2 linked regions of the Enteractinococcus fodinae genome follow. The protein of the gene in region 1 interacts with the protein of each later gene in a pairwise test. Links are inferred from orthologs where the notes say so. Each region holds a gene or a part of one and is shown on either strand. Other genes may lie near its edges. The genes, in order: ftsZ and rlmN.

Region 1 (10,832 bases):
TTTCTGTCGAACGCCCGTTGGATTCAGATAAAAAAACAGTTATTGAATCCAACCTCGATGGCCCCAACGGTGACGACTCCACGCGCCCGACCGGATCAACTTCCAGCACAGCACGGGCCAAGTCGAGGGCGACCAAACCGGCACGCGAACCGCAGCAACTGCAACCCGCTGCGGACCAACAAACCGTCCTTGAACTGCCGCCCAGCCCCGAGCACCGTAAGGCACGGCGGCGGAAGGTATGGACCATTACTGCGATTATCGTGCTGGTCGTGGTCACCGGCGGCTGGGCACTGCTGTATTTCAGCCCAATTTTGGCCATCGAAGAGATATCCCACGAAGGGCTTGATTTGGTTGCCGAATCGGAGGCCGAAGAACGCACCGCGGTTCTGGCTGGTACCCCTTTGCCGCAGGTCAACGATCGTAACGTGACAGAACTTTTTGCTGACACGCCCGCAGTCGATGATGTCACGGTCAGAGCTGAACCACCGCATGGGCTCGTAGTAATCGTCAATGAACACACTCCTGTTGCCATGAGTCCCAAAGGCAAACAGTATGTCGTCTTTTCCGAATCCGGCATCGAGCTGGCAGAAATCCCCTCACAACGTGCCCAAGAGTTTGACCTACCGGTGGTCGCCTCGGCATCCGATGTCGTGGATCAAGAGGTCTTCGATACTATTACCGAAGTGCTGGGATCATTACCTGACGATCTGCGCGAAGAGGTCCGGGCCGCATCCGGGGCTTCGATCGATTCAATCGAACTTGAACTGAGCTCTGGCAAGACCGTCATGTGGGGCAATAATGAACAAGCACAGAAAAAGATTCAAGTATTAGAAGCGTTACTTGGGCTCGATGAGGACCAGGCAGCTGAAATCTCTGAGTATGATGTATCAGCACCCGATTTCCCCGTGACACGGTAAACACCGGAGCAAATTTGCACGATCGTGCCGACACACGGCTCCGGGTCATTGCCCAGCCGCAGGTGTGAGCATATCGTGTGCTAATGAAGGAACCTTGGACGCAGCTGGATCTTCGTCCCACCACGAACGCAGAATAGGGATCATATCGTGAGCTCACCCCAGAACTACCTGGCCGTCATCAAAGTTGTTGGTGTCGGCGGCGGCGGCGTGAACGCTGTCAACCGAATGATCGATGTCGGCTTGCGCGGCGTTGAATTCATTGCCATCAACACCGATGCTCAAGCCCTGTTGATGTCCTCTGCCGAAGTGAAACTGGACGTCGGACGTGAACTGACTCGAGGCTTGGGCGCCGGCGCCGATCCTGAGGTCGGTCGCCAAGCTGCCGAAGATCACGTCGAAGAGATCGAAGCAGCCCTCAAGGGCGCCGACATGGTCTTTGTGACCGCCGGAGAAGGCGGTGGGACGGGAACTGGTGCAGCACCAGTGGTGGCTCGAGTTGCACGTTCCCTGGGTGCGCTCACCATCGGCGTGGTAACTCGACCTTTCACCTTCGAAGGTCGTCGTCGTGCCACCAATGCCGAAACCGGCATTGAAGCACTGCGCGATGAAGTCGACACACTCATCGTCATCCCGAATGACCGTCTGCTGTCCATTTCTGATCGTTCCATCTCCATCATGGAGGCGTTTGAAGAAGCCGATAAAGTCTTACTGTCCGGTGTTCAAGGTATTACCGACCTCATCACGACCGCCGGGCTCATTAACCTTGACTTCGCAGACGTCAAGTCTGTGATGCAAGGAGCTGGCTCTGCCCTGATGGGGCTCGGTGCGGCGCAAGGCGAGAACCGTGCGGTGGAAGCTACCGAAGCCGCCATTGCCTCCCCGTTACTGGAAGCTTCGATCGATGGCGCACACGGTGTGTTGCTTTCCATCCAGGGTGGCACCGATATGGGCCTGTTCGAAATCAACGAAGCTGCACGTATGGTGCAGGAAGTTGCCCACCCCGAAGCCAATATCATCTTCGGTGCGGTTATTTCCGACAACCTCGGCGACGAAGTACGCGTCACCGTCATCGCAGCCGGTTTCGATGACCCCGTTAAAAGCAACCACGAGGCCCCGCAATCTCAGGTGGCCGCACCAGTGGCACCGGTGGCCTCAATCAGTCCTGTCAGCGGACCGGATGCCACCGATGGTCGCGCACCCTCAGAGACCGCTACCAGCCCCCAGGAAGAGCCCGAACGCTCCAACGTTGAGCCACTGCCGACCGTGGTCGAGTCTTCCAATAAACGCAACGACGACCTAGATGTCCCTGACTTCCTCAAATAAGTACCTGACATACCCGGCCCAACCTGGTTCCACGCACCATGTCGCATTTACCACGGTAAAGGCCGGGAACATGTCAACTACGGTACTGAGCGAGGCGCAGACCGCAGCCGAGGTTCGGTCCCATCGCCATAATGTCGAACGCGAGTTAGGCATTGAGCCCGGGACCACCCGATTCGTCTCACAGGTCCACTCCAACAGGGTCGTCAAGGCAGGCACAGACGGCTGGGCAGATCAGGATATTCTCGAAGAAGCAGATGCGATAGTGTCTACGGATGGCGACGATCCCTTAGCCATCCTGGTCGCGGACTGTTTGCCGGTGGCCTTTACCACCGACTACGGTCCTTCCGCTGTGGCACACGCCGGCCGAGTCGGGTTATTGAACGGCATTCTTGAGAACACCGTGGCTCAGTTGCGCGAACTGAACACTGCAGGCGGAGGGAACATCACCGCGGTGATCGGTCCCAGCATTTGCGGCGACTGCTACGAAGTGCCACTGGCCATGAGAACCAGGGCAGTGCACCGCTACGCAAACATCGGCGCTGAAACATCCTGGGGCACTCCGGCATTAGATCTTCCAGCGGCTGCCGAAACCATTCTCAGCGGCTTAGCGGTCGATGTAGTCCGCAGTGATATTTGTACCTATTCCGATGAGCGCTACTATTCCCACCGTCGCGAACCCGGTCAAGGACGGATCGCTGGATTCGTATGGAAAGCTCAACAAAACTCGTAATGGTCTACGACACACCGAATCAGGTCGCGTATTTCCCCTGATTTCGTGGGGTTGTCTACTAGTGTCAATAGTGTCCTAGAACCATCAAGGATTTGAGGTGCGCATGGTTAGCGGATTCAAGAAAGCCATGATCCGAATGGGTCTGGCTGATAGTGACGAAGCCTATGAACAAGAGCTTCTCGAAGAAGAACGCCAAGCGAGTCCAGCTGCAGCAGACATCGCGGCCAAACCGACTGCGTCGGATGCCGCACAAGAACCTGTCAAGCCGGTGGAGTCGAAACCGACTGGTCCACGACCAGTGCCAGACGAAGACGACGAATACCGTGCACCGGTCACGCCGATCAAACGTGTGGTCCAGTCCCGAGAGGAAAGCGCTGAAGTGCACAAACTGCGTACGATTCACCCGCGGTCTTATAATGACGCCAAACTGATCGGTGAAGCCATTCGATCCGGTGTCCCCGTGATCATCAATGTCACTGATATGGCAGAAACAGAAGCCAAGCGGTTAGTGGATTTCTCGGCGGGTCTTGCCTTTGGACTGCACGGGGCAATCGAACGAGTCACGAATAAGGTGTTCCTGCTGACTCCTACTAATGTTGAAAACGTCGTAGAGGGGAACGCTGCTGCAAGCCAGGACGAAGACTTCTTCGACCAGGCCTAAAACGGCGACAACGACCAGACGCTATACCGAAGAAACTGAGGACTCGTGCAATTACTTTGGACCTTGCTGTACTTGGTAAGTACCATTTACTTCTTCATCCTAGTAGTGCGGATCCTCTACTCCTTGGTGGGCGCGTTCGTTCGGGACTGGAGACCGCGCGGCATCAACCTCATCATTGCCGAAATAGTCATGACCATGACTGATCCGCCTTTGCGCTTCTTCCGCCGGTTTATCCCACCCTTACAACTCGGACCAGTGTCACTGGATTTATCCTTTATTGTAGTGTTCTTTATAGTGATGATCGTCCGTCTAGTTGCCTTCCAAGGGGCAGCATCTTAAGCTTTATCAAGTTATTTAGCTCAAGAAGACGAATTTTTTACCGTAACAGCTGTGTAGACTACTCGTTCAGCGATATACGGTGATATTGTAAGCAGAGATACGTAGTAGCTTCGAGTTTTCCGCTTGCGCTGCTCACGAGAAAACACCAGGTTTTCTAGTTTTGTACATGACCAAGTAATTGGGGTGACCACATGGCTCTCACGCCGGAAGTTGTAGTCAATAAGAAATTCCAAGTCACGAAATTTCGAGAAGGCTACGACCAAGACGAAGTAGACGATTTTCTCGATGAGATCGTTGAGGAACTGCGCCGTCTAAACCAAGAGAACGATGACTTGCGTCGTCAGGTGGCAGAGCTAGAAGCTCAGACCGGAGAAAGCGCATCGGTCCCATCGCCCGTCCCAGCTGACGGTAACGAAGAGGAAGCCGCCACAGCAGCAGATCTGCCAGTGGTAGAAGCAGAACCAGAGGCTCAAGAAGTAGTCGAGCCAGAGCCTGAAGTCGTACAGCCTGCTGCACCAGCCGCGCCGGCCCAAGCCGACTCCACAGAAACCACCGCAGAATCTGCTGCCGGTGTGTTGGCCATGGCTCAACGACTGCACGATGAATACGTCGCCGAAGGTGAACGTAAACGCGACGAAATTATCTCACAGGCCGAACGCGAAGCGAACCGCCTGGTCACCGAGGCGCAAGAGACCTCTCGCAAGACTCTCGAAGACTTTGAGAAACGCAAATCCACCCTGGAGCGTGAAGTTGAAGAGCTCCGCGGCTTCGAACGTGATTACCGTTCGCGTCTGCGCTCCTTCATCGAAAACCAGCTCAAGGACCTCGACTCTCAAGCCCGAGTCACAGACTAACTTTGACATCCCGAGAACGCCCTGCGGGCGTCTCGGTCAAACACAGATGGTCGGCTATTCTCGTAAATAGCCGACCATCAGTGTTTGGAAGAGTATGTCATGCCGCCCAAGGAGAAGAACGTGGCGCATACCGAACACGACGTTCCCCAGCGTAGCTGGTGGATCGCGCTCATCCCGCTGGTCGTAGCTTATCTCGCGGATCTTTGGTCCAAAGAAGCTGTCTTGGCCAATATGCACGAGGGCGAGCGCATACCGGTCATTGAGCCACTGTTAACGTGGCATTTCATCCGTAATCCCGGAGCGGCATTTTCAATCGGAACAGAATTCACCTGGGTCTTTACCATCATTCAGGCTGTTGGATTGCTGATCGTGCTGTACCTGATCGTTTTTCGGGCCAGAACAACCCCTTGGCTTATCACGCTGGGCGCCCTGGGCGGTGGGATAGCCGGCAACCTCACAGACCGTCTCTTTCGGGAACCTGGGTTTGGTGTCGGACACGTCATCGATTTCATAGCCGTGCCAAATTTCGCCATTTTCAATTTGGCGGATTCATTCATCGTAGTTTCCATTATCGTCATCGTTATTTTAGTCATGCGTGGCAAGACGCTTGATGGTCAGCCAGAGGAATCGTCAACCGCAAACGAAAACTCAGGATAGGAAGCGCATGACCGCCTCCGACCCCGCAAAACTGATCGTCACAATAGAGCAACGCAGCCGAGCCGACGCAGCCGTAGCACAATTGGCCGGCATATCTCGCACCAAAGCGGTGCAATGGATTCAACGCGGCTTGGTCACCGTCAACGCCGAACAAGCCGCGAAGTCAACCAAGGTGGCACCCGGCGATATCCTGAGCGTGACATTGCCCAATGACCCGGACCCATTAGAGGTGAGAGCCGAACTCGTGCAGGACCTAACAATCGTGGCAGACGAGGACGATTATGTCGTCGTAGACAAACCAGTGGGCGTGGCGGCCCATCCCTCCCAGGGGTGGAAGGGCCCCACCGTGGTTGGCGGGTTAGCTGCGCTGGGAATCGATGTTGCCACCTCCGGCCCGCCCGAACGCCAAGGCATCGTACAACGGCTAGACGTTGGTACCTCCGGGCTGATGGTGGTCGCCAAGACTGAGGTTGCCTACAGCCGGCTAAAACAAGCCTTCCATGATCGAACCCCGCAGCGTCACTATCACGCCCTCATCGAAGGGCTACCCGATCCGCTCAACGGCACCATTAACGCCCCGATCGACCGGCAACCGGGATATGAATGGCGTTTCGGTGTCGTCGAGGGTGGCAAAGAAGCTTTGACCGTCTATAAAACGCTCGAGTCCTTCGGTACTGCCACGCTGGTTGACGTTGAGCTCCTCACGGGAAGAACTCACCAGATTCGAGTGCATTTTTCAGCGCTCAAACACCCGCTGGTCGGGGATCTGACCTATGATGCTGATCCGCAACTTGCCGCAGAGCTGGGGCTGACCCGTCAGTGGCTACATGCCGTTGGCATTGCCTTCGAGCACCCCGTCACGGGTCAATACGTGAGCTACACGTCATCGTATCCTGACGACCTGCGCTACGCTTTGGAACGTTTGCAAGACTACGGCTAGACTGACTGTCGCTAGTCAGTCATCAAGTTGGAGGTCGACACACTCTTGGCCGGTGGATCTACAGGGAAACGCGACGGTTTCGTACACCTTCACACCCATACCGAATACTCCATGCTCGACGGAGCTGCAAAACTTGATGAACTGTTTGCTGAGGCCAATCGGTTAGGCCAAGAAGCGATCGCCATCACCGATCACGGGTATCTCTTCGGCGCATTCGATTTTTGGAACAAGGCCCAGCAGTATGGCATCAAGCCCATTGTGGGGTTGGAAGCATATCTCACCCCTGGCCATCAGCACCGCACCGATAAGACCCGTGTGCGTTGGGGCGATCCCGACCAACGCGGCGACGACGTTTCCGGTAGTGGCGCCTATACGCACATGACCTTGCTGTCCAAAAACAACACCGGTATGCACAACTTATTCCGGATGGGATCACACGCGTCCCTGGATTCGGTCTATGCGAAATGGCCTCGGATCGACCGCGAGCTACTCAATGAGTACTCCGAAGGCCTGATCGCCACCACCGGGTGTCCATCTGGTGAAGTCCAAACGCGGCTGCGCCTGGGACAGTACCGAGAGGCTCTCGACGCCGCAGCGGAGTTCCGAGATATTTTCGGCAAAGAAAATTTTTATGTCGAAGTGATGCAACATGGGCTGGATATTGAACGCCGAGTCATCGGAGACCTGCTGCAAATTGCCAAGGATTTGAATCTGCCGCTGGTCGCGACAAACGACCTGCACTACACTCACCAGCACGACGCCAAACATCACGAAGCGTTGTTGGCCCTGCAATCCGGATCCAAACTTAGCGAACCAACCTACGACGAAGGTGGCTCACGGTTCGCCTTCTCCGGTAATGACTACTACCTGAAATCCGCCGCGGAAATGCGGGCGCTCTTTTCGGACCTGCCCGAAGCCATCGACAATACCTTGGTGATTGCCGAGCAGTGCGAAGTCAGTTTCAACACTGACGCCAACTACATGCCAAAATTCCCCACCCCGCCGGGTGAGGACGAGACCAGCTGGTTGATCAAAGAGGTTAATAAAGGCCTTCGGTTCCGGTATCCCAACGGGGTTCCATCGGATGTTCAAAAACAAGCCGACTATGAGCTCGAAGTCATCATCAACATGGGCTTCCCCGGCTATTTCCTAGTGGTGGCAGACTTCATCAACTGGGCGAAAGAACAAGGCATCCGGGTGGGTCCAGGACGTGGTTCCGGTGCCGGTTCGATGGTCGCCTATGCTCTCCGCATCACCGAATTAGATCCGTTACAGCACGGTTTGATTTTCGAGCGTTTCCTGAACCCGGATCGTGTCTCCATGCCTGACTTCGATGTGGACTTTGACGATCGCCGCCGAAACGAAGTCATCGAATACGTGACCGAAAAATATGGTGACGAACGTGTGGCGATGATCGTAACCTACGGGACTATTAAGACGAAGCAGGCCCTAAAAGATGCAGCCCGTGTGCTGGGTAAACCATTTTCGATGGGGGAGCAGCTCACGAAAGCGCTACCACCGCAGGTCATGGCCAAGGATATCCCGTTAGCCGACATCGAAAATCCGGAAGCATCACGCTATTCAGAGGCCGGCGATTTCCGGGAGATGCTCCAGACTGATCCCGAGACCCAAGAAGTCTTCGAGACCGCCAAGGGACTCGAAGGACTTATTCGTCAATGGGGTGTCCACGCGGCCGGTGTGATCATGTCTTCGGACCCGATCATTGACGTCATTCCCCTGATGCGACGGTTAGTTGATCGTCAGGTAATCACCCAGTTCGATTACCCCACCGCTGAAGCACTGGGCTTGATCAAGATGGACTTTCTGGGGCTACGCAACCTCACCGTGATCTCGGATGCGGTCGAAAATATCGAACTCAACCGAAACTTCACGCTAGATTTGGACACCCTAGAGTTGGATGACCCAGATTCCTATGCGTTGCTAGCTCGTGGCGATACCCTCGGGGTGTTTCAGTTGGACGGCGGCCCGATCCGCGCGTTACTCAAACTGATGCGTCCTGACAACTTCGAAGACATCTCTGCGACACTTGCGTTGTACCGTCCCGGTCCCATGGGGGCAAACTCGCATAATAACTATGCGCTGCGTAAGAACGGGCTGCAAGAGGTCACCCCGATTCACCCAGAGCTAGAAGAGCCGCTCGAAGAGATCCTGGGGGTGACCCACGGTCTGATTGTGTATCAGGAACAGGTCATGTCCATTGCCCAAAAGGTGGCCGGCTACTCGCTCGGGCAGGCCGACATTCTGCGGCGTGCCATGGGTAAGAAAAAGAAGGAAGAACTCGACAAGCAGTACGCCAGCTTCCAGCAAGGGATGCTGGATAACGGATACTCCCAAGAAGCCATTACTGCGCTGTGGGACATTTTGCTACCGTTCTCGGACTATGCCTTCAACAAAGCCCACTCGGCTGCCTACGGGGTGATCTCCTACTGGACGGCGTACTTGAAGGCGCACTATCCGGCAGAATATATGGCAGCACTGCTGACGTCGGTATCCCACGATAAAGACAAATTGGCGGTATATCTGAACGAATGCCGCCGAATGAATATCAATGTCCTGCCACCCGATGTTAACGAATCCGCGCAAAATTTCACCCCGGTCGGTGAAGATATCCGATTCGGTATGGGTGCGGTTCGTAACGTGGGCGCGCACGTTGTTGCCGGCATGGTCAAGGCACGTGAAGAACAAGGTGCCTTCACGTCATTCCAGGATTTTTTCAAAAAGGTACCGCAAGAAGTGTGCAATAAGCGCACTATCGAATCCATTATCAAGGCGGGCGGGTTCGATTCACTAAACTACTCTCGACGTGCCCTGTTGGCCGTGCATGAGGAAGCGGTCGACGCCTCCATGGTGCAAAAACGCCAGGAAGCAAATAACCAGTTCGACTTCTTCTCCCTGCTCGACGACCAAGAAACCACAGGCGTCGACACCGGATTTGGTATCACGGTCCCTGATTTGCCCGAATGGGATAAGAAGACGAAACTGGCTTTTGAGCGCGAGATGATCGGGCTCTATGTATCGGACCATCCGCTGCAGGGGCTGGAGCAGCTTCTGGATCAGCATGCGGATCACACCGTGAGTCAGGTCGTTGACGATGAAGGCCCGGCCGATGGTTCGTTCGTGACAATCTCCGGGTTGATCACGACTCTTGAACGTCGTGTCGCAAAAACGTCAGGCAACCCGTATGCTCGCGCAGAAGTCGAAGACCTAGCCGGCTCCATAGACGTGATGTTCTTCGGGCGAGTTTATGAACCCATTTCCACGGTCATCGCTGAAGATCTCGTCGTGTCCATCAAGGGACGGGTTCAACGCCGCGATGACGGCTCTGTGGTCATTTCAGCCCAAGAGATGACCATTCTTGATACCACGGACATGGCAGCCGGGGGACCGCTCAACCTGACGATCCCATCGTATAAAGCTACCGAACCCTTAATTAGGCAACTCGGCGAAGTGCTGCGCAGCCACTCGGGTACAACCGACGTGAATATCAAACTCGTTGGGAACCTGACGATGGAAATCTTGCGGGTCGGTCCGCAGTATAAGGTTAATCCGAACCCGGCACTCTTTGGCGATTTGAAGGTCCTCTTGGGACCTTCGTGTCTCGAATGAGTGCCGACCGTAGACTTCGGGACGACAGCTTCAGATCCCGAACCACTACATATAGTAGCCCGAGGGGTTGAACCGCAACTATATGTAGGACTAAGATGTGCTTAGACCTATCCTATAGAGAGGTTTCTTCCCCCATGCATTGTCCGTTTTGCCGACATGAAGAATCACGCGTCGTGGATTCTCGGTCATTAGATGACGGCTCGGCGATACGTCGTCGACGAGAATGTCGCTCCTGCGATAAACGTTTCACCACGATGGAAACCACCTCACTGAGCGTTATTAAACGTTCCGGAGTGGCCGAACCCTTTGACCGGGCCAAAATCGTCAACGGCGTCCGGAAGGCCTGCCAAGGTCGTCCGGTCGACAACGACGATTTAGCCAAACTCGCCCAGGAGGTCGAGGAAAAAATCCGGGCGACTGGACATGCTGAAGTCGATGCTCACGAGGTAGGCTTGGCCATCCTAGGTCCGCTACGGCAGCTGGACCAGGTCGCCTACCTGCGGTTCGCTTCGGTCTATCAAGATTTCGATAATCTGGATGACTTTGAAAAAGCTATCCATGAGTTGCGGGAGCGCCCACACGTACAAGAGCCGCTGCAAGCCAAGTTGTTCACGCGTTAACGACTTCCGGGGTGGGCTGGAAGGGGAAGCCAGCCCACCCCGGACCCTGAAACTTCGCTAATCAGCGATGGTAAGAATTTCGGCGCCATCTTCGGTTACCGCAATGGTGTGTTCGAACTGCGCGCTGCGTTGCTTATCTTTGGTCGTAACCGTCCAGCCGTCAT
Region 2 (17,258 bases), 1.4 Mb from region 1 along the record:
TCCCGCACCGTACGTTGCCGTCGCCACCGCGAGTTTGCCCGTGGCCCGGTAGTAGGCATCGGCTGCGGTGACCGCTGCGACCTCATGACGCACGCCGGTAAAAGCGAAGCCCTGCGATGTCAGCCCGGAAATGAGTTCGACGTTGCCGTTCCCCATCAGCCCGAATACTCTGTCGACCCGTTGGGTGATGATACGAACCATTTCTTCGGTGACGGTGGTGTGTTGGACCGGTGACTGCACCATGGTGGGATCTCCTGCTCGCTATACTCATGATCAGCATCACGCAAGGCAGCAGAACGGACAAGAGCTTTAGAAAAAATTGAGCATTATGCCGAGTACAACGTAGAAAGAAGAGCAGAATGACAAACAGGGATGCCCGTCGTGAACTGGACGGGCTGGACGCTGAGATCCTGCTGGCGCTGATCGATCAGCCGACGGCCACTACAGTGGCACTGGCCCAACGCTTATCGGTGTCACGGAATACCGTGCAGGCACGGTTACAGAAACTCAATGACAACGTGCTGGACTCGTTCCAGCGTCGCCTGTCCCCTCGATCATTGGGTTACGAGGTGAGTGCGTTTATGAATGCTTCGATCCGGCAGGGGTATGACAAAGAAACCATGGCCGCGCTCTCCGAGATTCCCGAGGTGCTCGAGATATATGCAACGACCGGGGATGCTGATCTCCGGTTAACAGTCGTGGCTGAGTCCCCCGAGGACCTGTATCGCGTCAACCGGCTGATCTTAGAGATCCCGGGTATCGTGCGTACCTCAACCGCAGTGGTGTTGAAGGAGTTTCTGAGCTACCGCATCAAACCGTTGTTACAGCGGATTGCTGATTAGTACTCGTCATCGAGCAGAAACGCACCGCGGTTGGTGAGCGCATAGATGAGGTCGTCTTGGGTGACTTTTGCTTCATTGCGCATGATCGCGGCCTTAGCGGCTGATCGTGCTGCAATGGTCAGCTCAGCCTGCGACAGCCCTTCGAAGTACTGTTCGTAGATGTCGACTTCGTTCATCACGGGTTCTGGCGCTCGGTCGCCGAGCTGGGAACGAATGACGCGCATCGCCTCCTCCGGGGAGGGCAGCGAGAAAGTTAGCACCGTATCGAAGTGCCGGAACATCGACCGATCCAACACCCCGCGGCGGTTCGTGGCCGCAATCGCCACCGACCCCTTCCCCAGCACGTCCACAAAGAGCAGGAACGCTTTAAACACCCGACGGGTCATCCCTGAGGCGGTGTCGTCCCCGATGGTGTCGAACACATCGAAGAGGTACACGGCACGGCGCCGCGCGAGCCGGTCGAACACCTCGCGTAACGAGGGGACGTCTTCTTCGGCCGAATACACATTGAGCAGGTTATCCAGATAAACGGTGACCAGCGGAATGCCCAGTTCAGCGGAGATCACCTCGGCGGTGGCGGTCTTACCGGTACCTGCCGGGCCTTCCATCAGCACACGGTGGGCGGGGGTGAATCCGAAATCGCGAAGCAGTGCTGCGTTGCGGTGCTCTTCGAGAATCTGGCGGACGCGTTCTACGAGGTCGCCAGAGATGGTGAGTTCGTTGAAGTCTGCATCTGGTCTGGCGACCTGAATGAATTCGGCGAGATCCGAGTCGATATCGACCCCGAGGTCGTCTTCTTCAACGGTCTGCAGTTCTACGGCTTCTCCGCGTGCTTCTTCGATAGCCTTGCGGATTTCGGTCGCTGCGTTTCGTCGACCTTCGGACAGTTCCCGGTGTGCCACGTCTAGGGCCACCGCATAGAAACCGTCTTCGTCACCAGCAGCGTGGTTCGCCACCATAGCCGCGATATCGTGGCTGAGTCCTGACATTGTTGTATCAAATCCTTGAAAAAATGAATCGCTGCAACACTACCATCAACTATAGTGAGCATGCTGTCTAACCTCGAAAGGTGCCATGAGTTTCGCTAGCATTGTTGCACTGATCGGGCTCGCGTTCCTGGATGCGTCGACATTATCAACGCTGCTCATACCCTTGTGGCTAATTTCCAAGCCCGGTCCATTTCAGCCGCGACGACTCGTCACCTACTTGGTCGTGACCGCCGGGACGTATCTCGTCTTGGGGATCGTGGTCCTCACGGTCGCGTCGCATCTTATCGATACCTACCTCGACACTCTCCAGGGGCCCCTTGCGGATCGGATCTTCATTGGGCTCGGGGTGCTGGTCATCATTATGGGCATCATCGGCATTTTTCGTAGTCGGCGAGAAGCCAAGCCGGGGCCCTCAGTCATCACTCGATTACGCGATAAGGCGCTGGCATCCAACACGTCGACGGCTACCCTGGCGGTGGCCGCGATCGCAGTGGAAGCCGCGACGATGTGGCCGTATTTGGTGGCGATTAGTCTCATCGCGACCAACGGTTCCGGGCTACCCCTCGATATTTTTTGGCTGGCCTTCTACAACGTCTTGATGATCCTGCCGGCCATCATCCTGACGTGGGCGCGAACAAAATATCCAACACAAACTGACCTGCTGTTATCCAAAACCCAGGAGACCATGAGCGCTGCGGGTTCGACTTTTACGTCGTGGTTGGCGATTGTAATCGGTGCGGGGATTATCGTGGCGCAGCTACTCTGACCGTTAAACGTTCATAGCGGCTCACGGTGGGGGCCTTCTTATTTGAGACAGCAGTTAAGCGCTTATGTGCGTTGAGTAGCGTTGGTCGCTGACCTGCCTGTGCGGTTTCGATGTGAAGCAAGCAAGGACAGGACAATCAGTGCGGCTCCGACGAACCAGGAAGTCATGATCGCGGTACGCTCTTCTGTGTGTGCGTTGAAGAATGCCGAGACGATGATCACGGCACCGAGCACCATTTTCATAAACTCAGCCAAAGTCGACGATGCTGTGCTTCCAGCCCACACGGAGACAGCGACGACTAGGAGACCTAACGTCATGAACAGACCTACCGGCGCACTCGGGGTCCAGAGTGGCGCTAAGGCAAAGTAGATGCCGAGTCCCACACTGACCCAATCCTGCCAAGCCGCCCAGCGCCGCCTCTTTCCAACCACCGCGTCATGGACTAACGGGTGACGAAGCGTCCCAGGGGCGTCCCTCTTTTGCACCGTAAAAGTGGTTTTCGATTGTACAGCTGAGTTAGCATGCTTCTTAGCCATCAGCCTCGCCTCCAAAGTCTCCATAGGACGTGTTTTGCGGTCGGCTCGCGAACAATGGCGTTACTACAATTGTAGCGCTGGCGCTTCCGCGTCACCATGGGGAAGTAGCCAAACTTTTAGTAGTCGAGGCGACGATTTTTCTATGATGGATCACCGTGTCCTACCAACCCGCCCACCTGGATCCCTCGTGGATGTGGCTCTATACAATTTCAGGCCGGGTGGGATTACACTGGCGGTATGCATCGCGCGCACCTTTTGCCCACGTCACCACCGAACCGGCGCAGTATCCCGTGGCGGCACATCGCATGGTTCATCGTCCTGACCTTCGGGCTGACATGGCTCGTCGCCTTACCGTTGTATCTTGTGGACGAGCCGGTCACCATGCAACTGTTATATCTGCCCGTCTCGTTGGTCATGATGGGGATCCCCGGGTTCATCGCATGGCTCATCGTGCGCAAAAACCGACCCAAGGGACAGCGCGCTGCAGCACTCGGATTTACCCGGCCTCGGCCAGTGCCACGCTTCATCGGATATCTGGCGTTAGCGTTTATCATTCCGGTCGGCATTGGCCTGTTGAGCTTACCGCTGGCCGCGGGGCTTGGCCTCTACGAAGCCGACTTCGCGAACCTGTCCGGACTGCAAGACACCTTTGCTGACGCAGGGGTTACCGGCATTCCAATTGAAGTCTTGCTCATCGGCCAATTCATCAACGTGGTGCTGGCATCCTGGTTCATTAACCTGCTGCCGGCACTCGGCGAAGAGATCGGTTGGCGCGGGTGGCTGACACCTCAGCTCCTACCCCTCGGCGTGCTGCCGACCATCATCATTACCGGGCTGATATGGGGGCTGTGGCACACCCCGTTGATGCTGCTGGGCCACAACTATCCCCACCTGCCCGGCTGGCTCGCGGTGGTGTTCATGGTCATCTTTTGCACCCTCATTGGCGGGGTGCTGACCTGGCTGACGATCCGAACCAACTCGGTCTGGCCCGCCGCCCTGGGTCACTCGACTATCAACGCGACTGCTGGACTACCCCTGCTCTTCTCAGCCGATGGTACCTATGATCCCGCCCATGTGGGGATCGCTGGCACCACCGGGTGGATCATCACCGCGGTCCTGGTGGCGGTCCTTCTCCTGACGAAGTCATTTCGAACTGCACCACCTGCGGAGGTCGATGCGGGCAAGGCATGGCCAGGAGATTTCCCTACACACGCGCCCGATGCGCCACATCCCGGGGCGCCAGACAGCAAAAAGCCCTAGAGCCCGACGCGCTCGGACCCTAGGGACTTTTCACCCGGACGTTATGGAGTCGGGATGCCTCCATTGACATGGAGCGTTTCACCGATCACATAGCTCGATTCGGCTGAAGTGAGGAATACGAACGCGGGTGCCACCTCGGTTGGCTGACCGGCACGACCCAGCGGAGTATTCTGCCCAAAGTGCGGCAGTTTTTCCTTTGGCTGCCCATCGGATGGCTGGATTGGTGTCCAGATCGGACCGGGAGCTACGGCATTGACGCGGATCCCTTTGGGTGCCAGCTGTTGGCCAAGCCCCTTGCTGAAGTTATTAATCGCCGCCTTGGTGGAGGCGTAGTCAATGAGCATCGGGTTGGGGTTATACCCTTGGATCGAGGTCGTATTCACGATGGTTGATCCCGCCGGCAGATGCTTGAGCGCGGCCTTCGTGATCCAAAACATCGCCTGGATGTTGGTCTTGTATGTTTGTTCCCACTGATCATCGGGCAACTCAGTCAGGTCCTCGGCGATAATCTGCTTACCGGCGTTATTGACCAACGCATCCAGACCCTCGAGCTGGCGGGCGGCATCTTCAACTAACTGCGTGCAGAACTCTTTGTCGCGAATATCCCCTGGCAGGGCGACCGCCTTGCGACCGGTCTCGCGGATGGTTTCGATGACGTGCTGTGCATCTTCTTCTTCGACTTCAAGATAATTTAGCGCGACATCGGCGCCTTCACGGGCAAAGGCGATGGCTACTGCCGCACCGATCCCGGAGTCAGCGCCGGTGATGAGTGCTTTTCGGCCCTCAAGTCGTCCAGTGCCGCGATACGATTCTTCCCCGTGGTCTGCCTTGGGGGTGATCTCTTCATCGAATCCGGGTTCGGGCTGATCCTGTTTCGGTGGGCTAATTTGTGGGAAGCGGTCTACTGGGTTCTGGAAGGTCAACTGGTCTGTCATCATGCAGCCTCCTTACGGCCTGTGTTCGGCGTGAACGTCTAAGAGTTTTTCGATGTGCGGCGGTTGCTTTCTTTTTGTAGCGCGTCGATCAGTTCGTCTTTGGTCATTTTTGAACGGCCAGAGATGTCGAGCTTTTTAGCCTGTTCATACAGGTGTTCTTTCGAGGCGTTCGTATCGACACCGCCTGATGTGTCACGGTCTTGTCCGCCCTGCTTTTTCTCTTCGGACTTAGGTTCAGAAGGCCCGGAGTCCCCCGGCTTGGGTTCCCAGCGGTCCCCTACCTTCTCATGGGTTTGTTTGAGCGCGTCATAAGCCGTGCGGTGTGCACGCTCTTCGTCGTTATATTGGTCCATCGCGGAGTCATAGGCTTTGGCAAATGTCCGCTGTGCCTTCTCATTCGAGCGCTTCAATGTGTCAGGAAGTTCAGATTTCTTTGCGTCGCCAGATTTCGAAGTTTTCGGCATGGAGTCCACTCCTTCTAGTAGGCGGCCGGTGCTCACTACGCTAACAATGCTGTTCGGCACGACGGAAGATCTGTTGGGTTGAAGCTTTTCAGCTTGGGAACCACGCTTCTGGGTTCCTTGTCGGTCGGAGGTGAAGGCCAAGAAGGCTCTCTTGTTCGCGTTCAACAAATGTCACATCCTGGATTTTTCCTCAAAAGCGCACTCCCTTCCGCAGGATCATGCGATCGCAGCAAATCCGAATTTTCAGCTACCGTTCAGTTAGAAGAATTTTCAATTTTTTCGACCAGAATCCCTTGTATTTTTCTTTCTGAATTTCCTAACGTGGAGGGCGGAAGCAAAAGCTTCACAGTGTGTTTCAGGCACACTCGGTGTAATCGAAAGGAGACTGTAAATGGCTGATAACAACAACCCAGGACAGTTCGGAAACCGTAACGATACCGAGGAACAAGCACGCAAAGGCGGCGAACAGAGCCCAGGCCAGTTCGGTGCAAGTGAAGGCGCTGATCCGTCGCGCGCCGGCCAAAAAGGCGGCGAAGAAAGCCCCGGTCGTTTCGACGGCTCGGAAGGCGCCGACCCATCGAAGGCTGGTCAAAAAGGTGGCGAACAGAGCCCAGGCCAGTTCGGTGCTAGCGAAGGCGCAGATCCAGCAGAGGCTGGACGTAAAGGCGGCCGCAACTCCTAAGCGAGTGCCCACGCCACAATAATCAAATATTTCCATCGGCGGGAGGTGTAGACCTCCCGCCGATGTTGTGTTAAACACCACAAATAAACACACTAAAAACCATTACAGTAGCGTCGATTCGTTATGTTCAAACGAGCCGCTGTCTCTTAAGCTTGAACCCATCGCAGAAAACACTGCGCTATGGAAGGAGATACTTATGTGGCTCATCCTAATTTTGGTTGGTCTAGCAATGATCCTCTTCGGTGTACTCGTTGAGGCCGCCCAAGTACTGATCTGGCTCGGGGTAATCCTCGCAGCCGTTTCGGTTATCCTGTGGATCGTCCGCAACGCCAGAGCAGGCTAGCCGAAGTATCGAACACCAGAAAAGCCAAGGGCCACGGATTTTTCCGTGGCCCTTGTGCTATCAAGAAAGCTGGTTAGGCGAAGGCGCCGTGACCGGTGATATCGCGTCCGACCAGCAGCGCCTGGACCGATTCGGTTCCCTCATAGGTGTGAATACCTTCGATATCGGCCATATGCTGGATCACTCCGTTTTCTAACAGGATCCCGTTGCCGCCGAGCATATCGCGCGCATCAGCGGCAATTCGGCGAGCGACCCGAGTGTTGTTGTACTTTGCTAGAGCAGCCTGGGTCGGTTTGAGCGTTCCGGCAGCTTCCAGTTCAGCGATGCGAACCATGTATAACTGCATCGACACCAGATCAGACAGCATCCGGGTCAGGCGCTCTTGGATCATCTGATGTTCGGCCAGGTATTTTCCGAACTGTCGACGCTGGGTCGAATATGAAAGTGCGGATTCAAAGACGGCCGTTGCATGCCCCAGAGCGGACCAGGCGACACCGATGCGGGTTGCATACAGTACCTCGGAAACGTTGCGGAACGATTTCACACCGGGGATCAATGCATCCGTACCGACTTTCACGTCGTCGTAGTAAATGTGAGCTTGATCGATGGCCCGTAGCACCCCTTTGTGGCGGATGGGTGTCCCGCTATACCCTTCGGCGTCTTGCGGCACGATAAACCCACGGACTTTGCCATCGTCGTCGGCGCCTTGATCAGCCACGCGTGCAAAGGTGATCGTGATGCCACCGGAGGAACCGTTGCCGATCCACCGTTTAGAACCGCGGATGACATAAGAGCCATCGGTCTGGCGGGTTGCGGTGGTTTCCAGTCCGGTGGAGTCGGAACCGTGATCCGGCTCCGTCAGACCAAACGCGGCTGGCAGGTCCACGTTGGCGATGGCTTTGACGTATTTGGCCTGTTGTTCCTCGGAGCCAAACATCGTGATGGTGCGCAATGCTAGGCCACCCTGGACGGCAAGGATGGTCCCGAGCGAGCCATCCACACGCGAAAGTTCCATGTTCACTAGACCGGCTGCCAGTGGAGAGAATTGTTCGAGATCTGGGTGGTCTACGCCGTCATTGATCAGGCCTACCTGGCCCATGGCCCGAGCGACTTCTAGCGGGTAGTGGTGGTCGTTCCAGCCCTGGCGCATGGTTTCGACGTGGGCCTGGGCGAAGTCTCGGGTGCGCTGCCAAATCTTGCGATCCGCCTCAGGGATATCGGAAAACACTGCGTAATAGTCCGTGTCGAGCGCGTCGGTGAGTTGGTATTCCGGTTCTTGGTTTCCAGGGAAGGACTTGGCCATGAGACCTCTTTCAGGATCGCGACAGGTATACCTCTCAATCTAGTCCGGTTTTGAAAGCACCGAAATATCATGAACGCGCGGTATCGGGTACTGTGACCTGTCTGGAGACCGTGGGCTATTCGGACCGGTTAAACATCCAGAGTCCAATGCTGGCACCCAGTATTTTTACCGAACCCAGCCCAATCATCACCCAATGTTCTGTGGTGAGCTGGCCATCGCCGGTCAGTATGTTGAGCACCGCAGCTCCGGCAAGTAAGAGTCCAACGATCAGGGTGAAGACCCAGAGGACTTTGATGCCGGATGCGTGTTTATGCATCAGTCATCTTCGGCCGCGAGCTGTCCGCAGGCGCCATCGATTTCTTTTCCTCGAGTATCACGAAGGGTGGTTGGTACGCCGGCATCGTTGAGGCGGTCAATGAATTCTTGCGTGACGTCTGGTTCCGATGCGGTCCATACCGAACCCGGGGTGGGGTTCAGCGGGATCGGATTGACGTGGGCCCACCCGCGGCCGCGGGCATTGATTTTTTTGGCCAACAGATCGGCACGCCAACCGTGATCATTCATGTCTTTGATCAGAGCGTATTCGATAGAAACACGACGCCCAGTTTGAATGTAGTAGTTGAAGGCCGCATCGAGCGCTTCGTCAGCGTCCCAGCGGGAGTTCACGGGGATCATCTGATCGCGCAGTTCATTATCGGGCGCGTGCAAGGACAGCGCAAAGGTGACTGGGATGCCCTCGGCGGCAAGCTTGTTAATCGCAGGAACCAGCCCAACGGTGGATACGGTGATATTGCGGGCTGACATCCCCAAACCGGCAGGTGCATCATCGACCATCCGGTGGACTGCGTTCATCACCCGGCGATAGTTAGCCAGCGGTTCGCCCATGCCCATAAAGACGACGTTGGTGACGCGTTCGATGTCGCGGCCACCTTCTGGCACGCCAAGTTGTCCGTCGGCAATCACCCGGTTGGCTGCGATAATTTGGTCGACGATTTCGGCGGTGGAAAGATTTCGGGTCAGTCCGGCCTGCCCGGTGGCACAGAACGGGCAGTTCATGCCGCAACCGGCCTGCGAAGAAACACATAGGGTGATGCGGTTTTGATAGCGCATCAGTACGGATTCGACCAGCACACCGTCGAAGAGTTTCCACAGGAATTTGATGGTCTGGCGGTCTTCTGTCTCGATCCTGCGCACTTCGGTCAGCAGCTGCGGGAAGAAGTTCTCGACAAGGTCTTGACGCTTATCAGCCGGTAGATCTGTCATATCGGCTGGATCAGTCGTGTAGTGGCTGAAGTAGTGGGTCGACAGCTGACGAGCCCGGAACGCCGGTAGGCCCAGTTCCTTGACCTTTTCTTCACGCTCAGACATGGACATATCCGCAAGATGCTGAGCGGGCTGAGTGACTCGCGGCTGTTTAAACTGCAGCAGCGGACGACCTTCAGTATCGGTCTGCTGGGTCCAGCCTTCGGTGCGAGGTTGCACCTGTGGACGGGGGCGTTCCATCGCTGGACGGACACCGTTCTGGGCAAGGCGCGCGCGCTCATCGGCGAGCTGCTCTACCTCGGGATCCAAAAATTGTTTGCGCGGCGGGTTGAGCTTCAGACGACCGGAGCGGTCTTTCTGAGGCTTCATCGGCCGGGTGCCAGGTTCGCGAGGTATATACTTCTGTGCCATCTGCCATATTGTCTCACACGGCTTCACGATATGATAATGCAGATTTCTCACTTCTCTTGCGGCGATAGTTCCGCGTGTGCTTTTACGAGCACGAACTGTTGCAGAGTAAAAATCTGCTGGGTAGCGTCGAAGCCACCAGCTGGCTCTCTATCAGCTGTTTAACAACTCAACTGACCCCAGAGGTTCTAAGCACATTCTGTGTACGAAGGGAGAAACGTTGACAACGACTCAAGATTCAACCACCCACGATCTCTATCCCACTCGTTCCGTTCCAGAGACGCGAGTATTCGACCGTCAAGGACCCGTGGTGTACGGCAGCGCCGAAGACGGCCCCATGGATGCCGAGCTGCTGAAACACTTTGACGACAAGGGTTATCTGGTCATCGATCAGATCATCACCAAAGATGAACTGGCCGAACTCCAGGCTGAACTGAAACGCCTCGCCGAAAACGCCGACGTAAAGGCGGACGACCGCACCGTTGTGGAACCCAAGTCCAACGAAGTGCGCTCGATCTTCGAGGTGCACAAGACCAACGAGATTATCAAAAAGATCGCGAATGATCCGCGTCTGGTTCGCCGCGCCGAACAGATCCTAGGCTCCCAGGTCTACATCCACCAGAGCCGGATCAATTACAAGCCCGGCTTTGCCGGCAAAGAGTTCTCCTGGCACTCGGATTTCGAAAGCTGGCACGCCGAAGACGGTCTACCCGAACCTCGCGCCCTGAGCATTTCGATCCTGCTGACCGACAACTACTCGTTCAACGGTCCGCTGATGATCATGCCGGGCTCGCACAAGAAGTACATTTCCGTACCGGGTGCCACACCAGAGAATAACTACAAACAGTCACTGGTCATGCAGGGTGCAGGCACCCCGAGCGAAGAAACCCTGACCGAATTTGCTGACACCTACGGCATTGACGTGCTCACAGGCAAGGCAGGCGATGCCATTATCTTCGACTCCAACTGCATGCACGCCTCGAACAGCAATGTCACCCCGTTTTCTCGCTCGAATGTGTTTTTGGTGTACAACTCGGTGGAAAACGCTGCCGTTGAGCCATATGCGGCTCCAGGGCGTCGTCCCGAGTTTATCGCGAGCACGGATTTCACTCCGGCTGGCTCCTAGCATGATCGCTTGATCCCGGCAGACCGGTCAAAACGATCGGACCACCCGGGTAGATCATTCAGCTGCCCTGTCAGGACATCATCCAACTGACAGGGCAGTTGCTTTTCGCGCTCCCGTAGACCGAGCTACGGGAGGCATATCCGAAAACCAAGAGATCTGCTGCCCCCCTACACCAAAAACCGCAGCGGTTCTTCTACAACGCTCACTGCTCTAGAGCTCAGGTGCCCCTAGTTTCGTCGTCGGGATGGCGCTGAGGTGTGAACCTCGACCCGCTGACCTGCCTGATGAGGCTCGTAAAGATTCTTTTAAAGTTGCTCAAATGATTGCACCGCTATTTTGTACGTGCCTATAATAAGCCTGGCCTGTGATGCTCATCACGTTTACCCGCGAGGGTGAATCCATCGTCCAGGGCACACCTATGTGGCTTCGCAAGTAGGCCAGGAGAGCGAGTGAATATGAACATATCCGGAAACGCGTCAAGAGAAAAGCAGCGCCTCAGGGCAGTCGTGACCACCTGCGCGGCACTGGCTTTGCTAACTGCTTGCGCCGGCGACGCTGGCAACGCAGACGCTAGCGATGGAGGCGAAGGGTTTCCCTACGGCGCCGAACAGTCAGAAGTCGATGCGGTACTCGAAGGCCTTGAACCGGTCCAACTTACCGTACAAGCAGGGGCACCAGCGGAGAACTCCATTTCTGGTCGGCGCATGATGGACTTCAAAGAAGAAATCGAGACTCGATCAAACGGACAGATCGAGATCGACATCGCCTGGGGCATGGCGGTGGCCGGATACCCAGAGGCGGTCGATGCGGTAGTCGACGGGCGCGTAGATATTTCCTATCACCTGGTTTCTTATGAGCCGCAGCGGTTCCCGGAGGCAAGCGCTATTGGCACCGCGCTCGGCCTCGTCGAGTACTCCCCGAAGGTCGGAGAGATGGTGACCAATGCGGTCGCAAACGAGATCGGTTGGAATGACGAGGCGCTTTTAGATCGCTACGAGGCGGAAGGCGTCACGACGATTACCCCTCTGCTCGGCAACGGAGCATACTCGCTCAACTGCAACTCAGAGATCAATACCGCAGAGGACCTTGCCGGCTCGCAAGTTCGTGCCGGCAGTGCTGGACAGAGCGATGCGATCGCCCACTTCGACGCCGTTCCTTCGAGCCTTGAGTTTACCGAGGCATTCGAAGCACTGCAGCGTAATACGATCGACTGTGATTTATCGCCGATGAGCGCCAAGGAGATCAGCGGCATCTATGAGGCCGCCCCACACCTTGCATATTCGACTCAGGCAAACTGGCCGCGCTTCTCCGGCACCTACATCGCCGGACCAAGTTTTGAGCAGCTGCCCCTGGCGTATCAGCAGATCATTTTCGACAGCGCGGCAATCATCACAAGTGGCTCAGCCCAAAGCTACGTTGACTCTAACGCTCAGCACATTCAAGACCTCGCCAGCGTCGACGGGACGATCACTGAATTTGATGATGCGTTCCAAGAGGAACTCCAACAGGTGCTCATCGGTCAGGTTGAAGAACAAATTGCGGAGGGCTACCTGCCGGAAGATACGGTCGCAAACATTGAAGAGCTGACCGAAAAATGGTCGCAGCGTGTTGCCGACCTCGGATTCGAAGATGGCGGCGACATGGAGTCGATGGACGAATGGTACTCCGCCGATGAAGACTGGTCGAGCTATGCCTGGGACATGTGGGAGAACTCTGGAGCCCTTGACCACCGCCCCGGGAACTGACCCCGCTCTCATCTCAGAAGCTCTGATCGAGATCAATAGTCTGAAAATTCAGCCGAATGGTCGTCCAGACACACCGGGGCGCCCCGGTTTTTACCCGACCGGAGCGCCCCTGCGACATGTGTCTATGACATGTTAGGCGTAATCGTCGTCGTCTTCTTCAATCGGGACATCGGTCTGTTGGTCCACCCAGTCCACCTCGCTGACCGTGTCCGGCTTGGCCTGCGGGAGCACCAGCTGATCTTCCTCCTCGTCATCTCCGACGAATTGATCGATCAGCACTTCTTCAGGAACTTCAACCTGCGGTTTTTGGTTTTTCGCTGGCATAACGACTCCTTTCGCTGGGCTCTCAGCCTTACATCATCACCACTGAGTTTCAAGACCATAAGGGCTTAGACTCATAAAACCATCGTGCTAGAACCAGCTGCCGCGGCGCAACCCAAAATCGACGCTTAAAATTCTCCACTGACAAGCTTGAAAGCTAAACTTCCCCTAGTCAGAAGCGCTTGCTTTATTTTAGGAATTATGGTATATCCATGAACTATAGGAGGTATGTACCTCCTGTACTACCCGTGGTTTAACGTCCAATGAAAGGAGTATTCATGCTGATGCGCACAGATCCGTTCCGTGAGATTGACCGACTCACCCAACAGCTGTTGGGCACGACCGGCACAACATCGCGTCCGACCATGATGCTCATGGACGCCTGGCGTGATGGCGACACCTTCCACGTCGAATTCGACCTTCCCGGCGTGGATCCGTCGAGCATCGACCTAGACGTCGAGCGCAACGTCGTGACTGTCAATGCACACCGCGAATCGATGGCCGATGAAGTCGAACGGCTAGCAGCCGAACGACCACGCGGACACTTCAGTCGGCAATTGGTGCTCGGTGAGAACCTCGACACCGACAACATCACCGCGAACTATGCCGATGGTGTACTGGCGTTGGAAATCCCGGTCGCGGAATCTGCCAAACCACGCAAGATCGAAATTGGCCATAACGCCAACTCGAGAGGAAGCGCAAAGTCGATCACGTCCTAGCGCATCTACACCCGAACTCGGCCACGAGTTCACCCCGTTATGATCCGAAAGGAGGCACCTGAAAATGAGAAAAACCACCCTCTTCAATTTCTTGACCCCTACCCCTGGCACCCCGCCACTTCAGGTGCCAGATGACGAGTTGGAGTTCGATTGGATTCAGGTATCTGAAACACCCTGCTAATCCATAGGACTCTTTGGTAGATGCGCCGCGGCCCTTTTAGGACCGCGGCACATTTATGCTACCCATGCGCCACCGTTGTCATTACGCTAGAGCAGGTGAGCACTACGCGGAAGAACGTCCATCCCATCCCTGACGAAAGTTGACCATGACATCGCGCGATATTTTTTACACCTCTGACATCTACGACGCCGCTGAACACGAAGTAGCCTCACTGGACCTCCAGCTGGAAAGCCTCGGGACACACCGCCAGTTCCACGGTCGAATTCGCACCGTCTCGTGTCTCCACGACAACGGGCTGGTCAAAGCTATCGCGAATGAACCCGGTGAGGGCCAGGTTCTGGTGGTCGATGGTGGTGGCAGCCTGCACAGCGCGCTGATGGGAGGCAATATCGCCCAAGCCTTTGCTGACAACGGCTGGGCCGGGGTGATCATTCACGGTGCCGTACGTGATCGTCACGAGATCAACGCGCTACCGATGGGTGTCAAAGCGCTCGGCTCGAATCCGCGTAAATCCGCCAAAGACGGCGTCGGCGTTCGTGATATCCCGGTGACCATTCACAACGTCGAATTCATCCCGGGAGCCAGGGTCTACGCCGATGAGGACGGGGTCATCGTCGACGCCCGCGATATACAACCGCTGTCATAGCTTCTAGCCGGGACCTGCAACGCCGACTAGGGTGAAGATCACGACCTGTCCTTCCGAGCGTTATCCCTATGGAAGCGAGCACATCATGGACACTGAAAACCCCATCACCCAGCTCAGCGCAGAAGACGCCCTCAAATTTCTGTCTGAAAGGTCTCTTGGCAGACTCGCGATTTCAATCAATGGCCGGCCCGACGTTTTCCCGGTCAACTATGCCATCAACGCACGTTCCCCCGATGATGTCGTGGCCTATATTCGAGCTTCTGCGGGCAATAAATTATTCGCCACAGCCGTCGGCTCACCGCTCGCCCTGGAAACGGATCTCGTCGAAACCGAAACTGCCACCAGCGCTATCCTGTACGGCACGGCTCGACAAGTCCAATACCCGGACGAACTTCAACTGGTCGACTCTATGGGCCTTACCGCCTGGATTGCCGACTACAAACCCGAAGTCATCGCCATCGATGTCGAGCGCATCTCGGGGCGCACCTTTAAACTAGGTCCCGCTCCGGATAACCCCCTCACCGAGACCCCCGACTGAGCCGGTCAACCGCGCCAAATCTGTGAACAATGCCTAGCCAACCAGGAGCGTTGCGCCTAGGTTAGAAGATGCCCCCTGCCCTTGAACACCGGCAAGAATTGGATGTCAACGATGGCACACAACGTGACAGAAAAGCTCATCCACAGTCACCTGGTCAACGGCACCGCACAGCCGGGCCACGAAATTGGACTACGCATAGACCAAACCCTGACCCAAGATGCCACGGGCACCATGGTGATGCTCGAATTAGAATCTCTGGGTCTGGACCGCATTCAAACCGAATTATCGGTTCAATACGTGGACCACAATTTGCTGCAAACCGATGCGAAGAACCCTGAAGATCACCAGTTTTTGCAGTCTGCAGCCCAGCGCTACGGCCTCTGGTTTTCCAAACCCGGCAATGGCGTATCCCATCCGGTGCACCAGGCCAGATTCGGCCGGCCGGGTGTGACCATGATTGGTTCAGACTCCCACACGTGTGCCGCCGGGGCAATTGGCATGCTGGCCATCGGCGCCGGTGGGTTAGAAATCGCAATGGCCATGGCCGGGGACCCGCTGTATGTGCAGATGCCGGAAGTCTGGGGTGTCGAACTGACCGGACAGTTGCCCGACTGGGTCTCGGCCAAAGATGTCATCCTTGAAATGCTGCGACGCCACGGGGTCAAAGGCGGGACCGGGCGAGTCGTGGAATACTACGGCGACGGCTTGAAACACCTGACTGCGATGGACCGCCATGTGATTGCCAACATGGGCGCCGAACTGGGCGCGACCACCAGTGTCTTCCCGGCCGACGATGTCACCCGAGAATTCTTTGAAGCCGTGGGACGCCCCGAAGACTTCACCGAGTTGATCGCCGATGAAGGCGCAACCTACGACGTCCAAGAACACATCAACCTATCCGAACTCGAACCGCTCATCGCCTACCCATCCTCACCGGGCAACGTCGTCCCCGTGCGCGAAGTCGCCGGGGAAGACGTCTTCCAAGTCGTCGTCGGGTCGTCTGCGAATCCTGGGCTGCGCGATTTCGCGATCGTGGCGGAAATACTTCGCGGACGCCAAGCACACGATCAAGTCTCCTTAGACATCAACCCCACCTCTCGAGAGATCCTGATGGACCTGACCAAAGGCGGATGGACCTTTGAGCTGCTCAGTTCCGGCGCTCGCCTGCATCAGTCCGGCTGTATGGGATGTATCGGGATGGGCCAAGCCCCCGCGATCGGCCGCAACAGCTTGCGCACGATGCCGCGAAACTTCCCCGGCCGTTCAGGTACCGACGAAGACGCCGTCTGGCTATGTTCGCCCGAAACCGCAGCAGCTGCGGCACTGACCGGCAAGATTACCGACCCTCGTGAGCTGGACATGGAATACCCCAGCTTCCAGTTGCCCAAGCAGTACAGCGTCAACAATGACATGCTGCTGCCGCCTCTGGACGAGGAAGAGGCCCGGAAAGTCGAACTGGTCAAAGGCCACAACATCGAGTCCTTACCGGAGTTCGATGATCTCCCCGACGAACTTGAATTGCCCGTCCTGCTCAAGGTCGGTGACAACGTCTCGACCGATGAAATTATGCCCGCCGGTTCACGCGTGCTGCCGTATCGCAGCAACATCCCCAAGATGGCCGAATTCGTGTACATCCAGGTTGATGACACCTATTCCAAGCGAGCCGCGGACAACTCCGGCGAACATGCCATCGTGGGTGGGGACAACTACGGGCAGGGCTCCTCACGCGAACACGCCGTCATCGCGCCCCGATATCTGGGGTTACGCGTGGTCGTAGCGCAATCATTTGCGCGCATTCACTGGCAAAATCTGGCCAACTTCGGGGTGTTGGCCCTCGAATTTGAAAACCCGGAAGACTACGATCGGCTCAGCCAAAACGATGTGCTGCGCTTCACCGGACTTCACGAGGCACTGAAACAGGGTTCGACGATTACCGCTGACCTCAACGGCGAAGAGCTCACACTGCGACACCGGTTGTCCGAACGACAAGTTGACATGGTCTTAGCTGGTGGTCGCATCCCACACCGCGCAGCCGAAAAAGCTAGCTCCGAAGAGACTCCGGAAGAAGAGATCCGGCCCATGCAGCCCGAAGGCTAGCCGGATCACCACATTCGCTCCCTCATGGCATCGTCCCAGGAAGTTCCTGGGACGATGTTTTCGTGTGAAGACTCATTCTTGCACTCTGCCGCAA

Evidence for each region.
Region 2: the proteins of ftsZ (region 1) and rlmN interact in binary tests that used the Escherichia coli proteins (3 or more experiments, as listed by UniProt). The link is inferred for Enteractinococcus fodinae from one-to-one orthologs.

The regions. Positions count from the first base shown.
Region 1 is NZ_JAVDYJ010000001.1:1,676,094-1,686,925, reverse strand. What follows is about bases 296-3,152. They hold ftsZ (cell division protein FtsZ), read left to right. Parts: upstream 296-1,064; coding sequence 1,065-2,240; downstream 2,241-3,152. Other genes in these bases: J2S62_RS07840 (cell division protein SepF), read left to right, coding at 3,074-3,152; J2S62_RS07845 (polyphenol oxidase family protein), read left to right, coding at 2,311-2,970; J2S62_RS07855 (cell division protein FtsQ/DivIB), read left to right, coding at 296-917. In the rest of the region: more of J2S62_RS07855, read left to right, coding at 1-295; more of J2S62_RS07840, read left to right, coding at 3,153-3,631; J2S62_RS07835 (YggT family protein), read left to right, coding at 3,677-3,970; J2S62_RS07830 (DivIVA domain-containing protein), read left to right, coding at 4,162-4,824; lspA (signal peptidase II), read left to right, coding at 4,945-5,481; J2S62_RS07820 (RluA family pseudouridine synthase), read left to right, coding at 5,489-6,421; dnaE (DNA polymerase III subunit alpha), read left to right, coding at 6,533-10,048; transcriptional regulator NrdR, read left to right, coding at 10,183-10,668; map (type I methionyl aminopeptidase), read right to left, coding at 10,726-10,832. UniProt on the Escherichia coli protein: Essential cell division protein that forms a contractile ring structure (Z ring) at the future cell division site. The regulation of the ring assembly controls the timing and the location of cell division.
Region 2 is NZ_JAVDYJ010000001.1:259,023-276,280, reverse strand. Bases 7,616-10,464 are described here. They hold rlmN (23S rRNA (adenine(2503)-C(2))-methyltransferase RlmN), read right to left. Parts: upstream 9,795-10,464; coding sequence 8,436-9,794; downstream 7,616-8,435. Other genes in these bases: thpD (ectoine hydroxylase), read left to right, coding at 10,012-10,464; J2S62_RS01240 (hypothetical protein), read right to left, coding at 8,236-8,436; J2S62_RS01245 (acyl-CoA dehydrogenase family protein), read right to left, coding at 7,616-8,120. Outside these bases: J2S62_RS01295 (thiamine pyrophosphate-binding protein), read right to left, coding at 1-243; J2S62_RS01290 (Lrp/AsnC family transcriptional regulator), read left to right, coding at 360-842; J2S62_RS01285 (ATP-binding protein), read right to left, coding at 839-1,831; J2S62_RS01280 (GAP family protein), read left to right, coding at 1,917-2,597; J2S62_RS13605 (SPW repeat domain-containing protein), read right to left, coding at 2,660-3,133; J2S62_RS01270 (CPBP family intramembrane glutamic endopeptidase), read left to right, coding at 3,371-4,393; J2S62_RS01265 (SDR family oxidoreductase), read right to left, coding at 4,435-5,328; J2S62_RS01260 (ChaB family protein), read right to left, coding at 5,367-5,792; J2S62_RS01255 (stress protein), read left to right, coding at 6,184-6,474; J2S62_RS01250 (hypothetical protein), read left to right, coding at 6,671-6,817; more of J2S62_RS01245, read right to left, coding at 6,891-7,615; more of thpD, read left to right, coding at 10,465-10,917; J2S62_RS01225 (type 2 periplasmic-binding domain-containing protein), read left to right, coding at 11,373-12,662; J2S62_RS01220 (hypothetical protein), read right to left, coding at 12,795-12,986; J2S62_RS01215 (Hsp20/alpha crystallin family protein), read left to right, coding at 13,262-13,702; ribonuclease E activity regulator RraA, read left to right, coding at 14,029-14,529; and 2 more genes.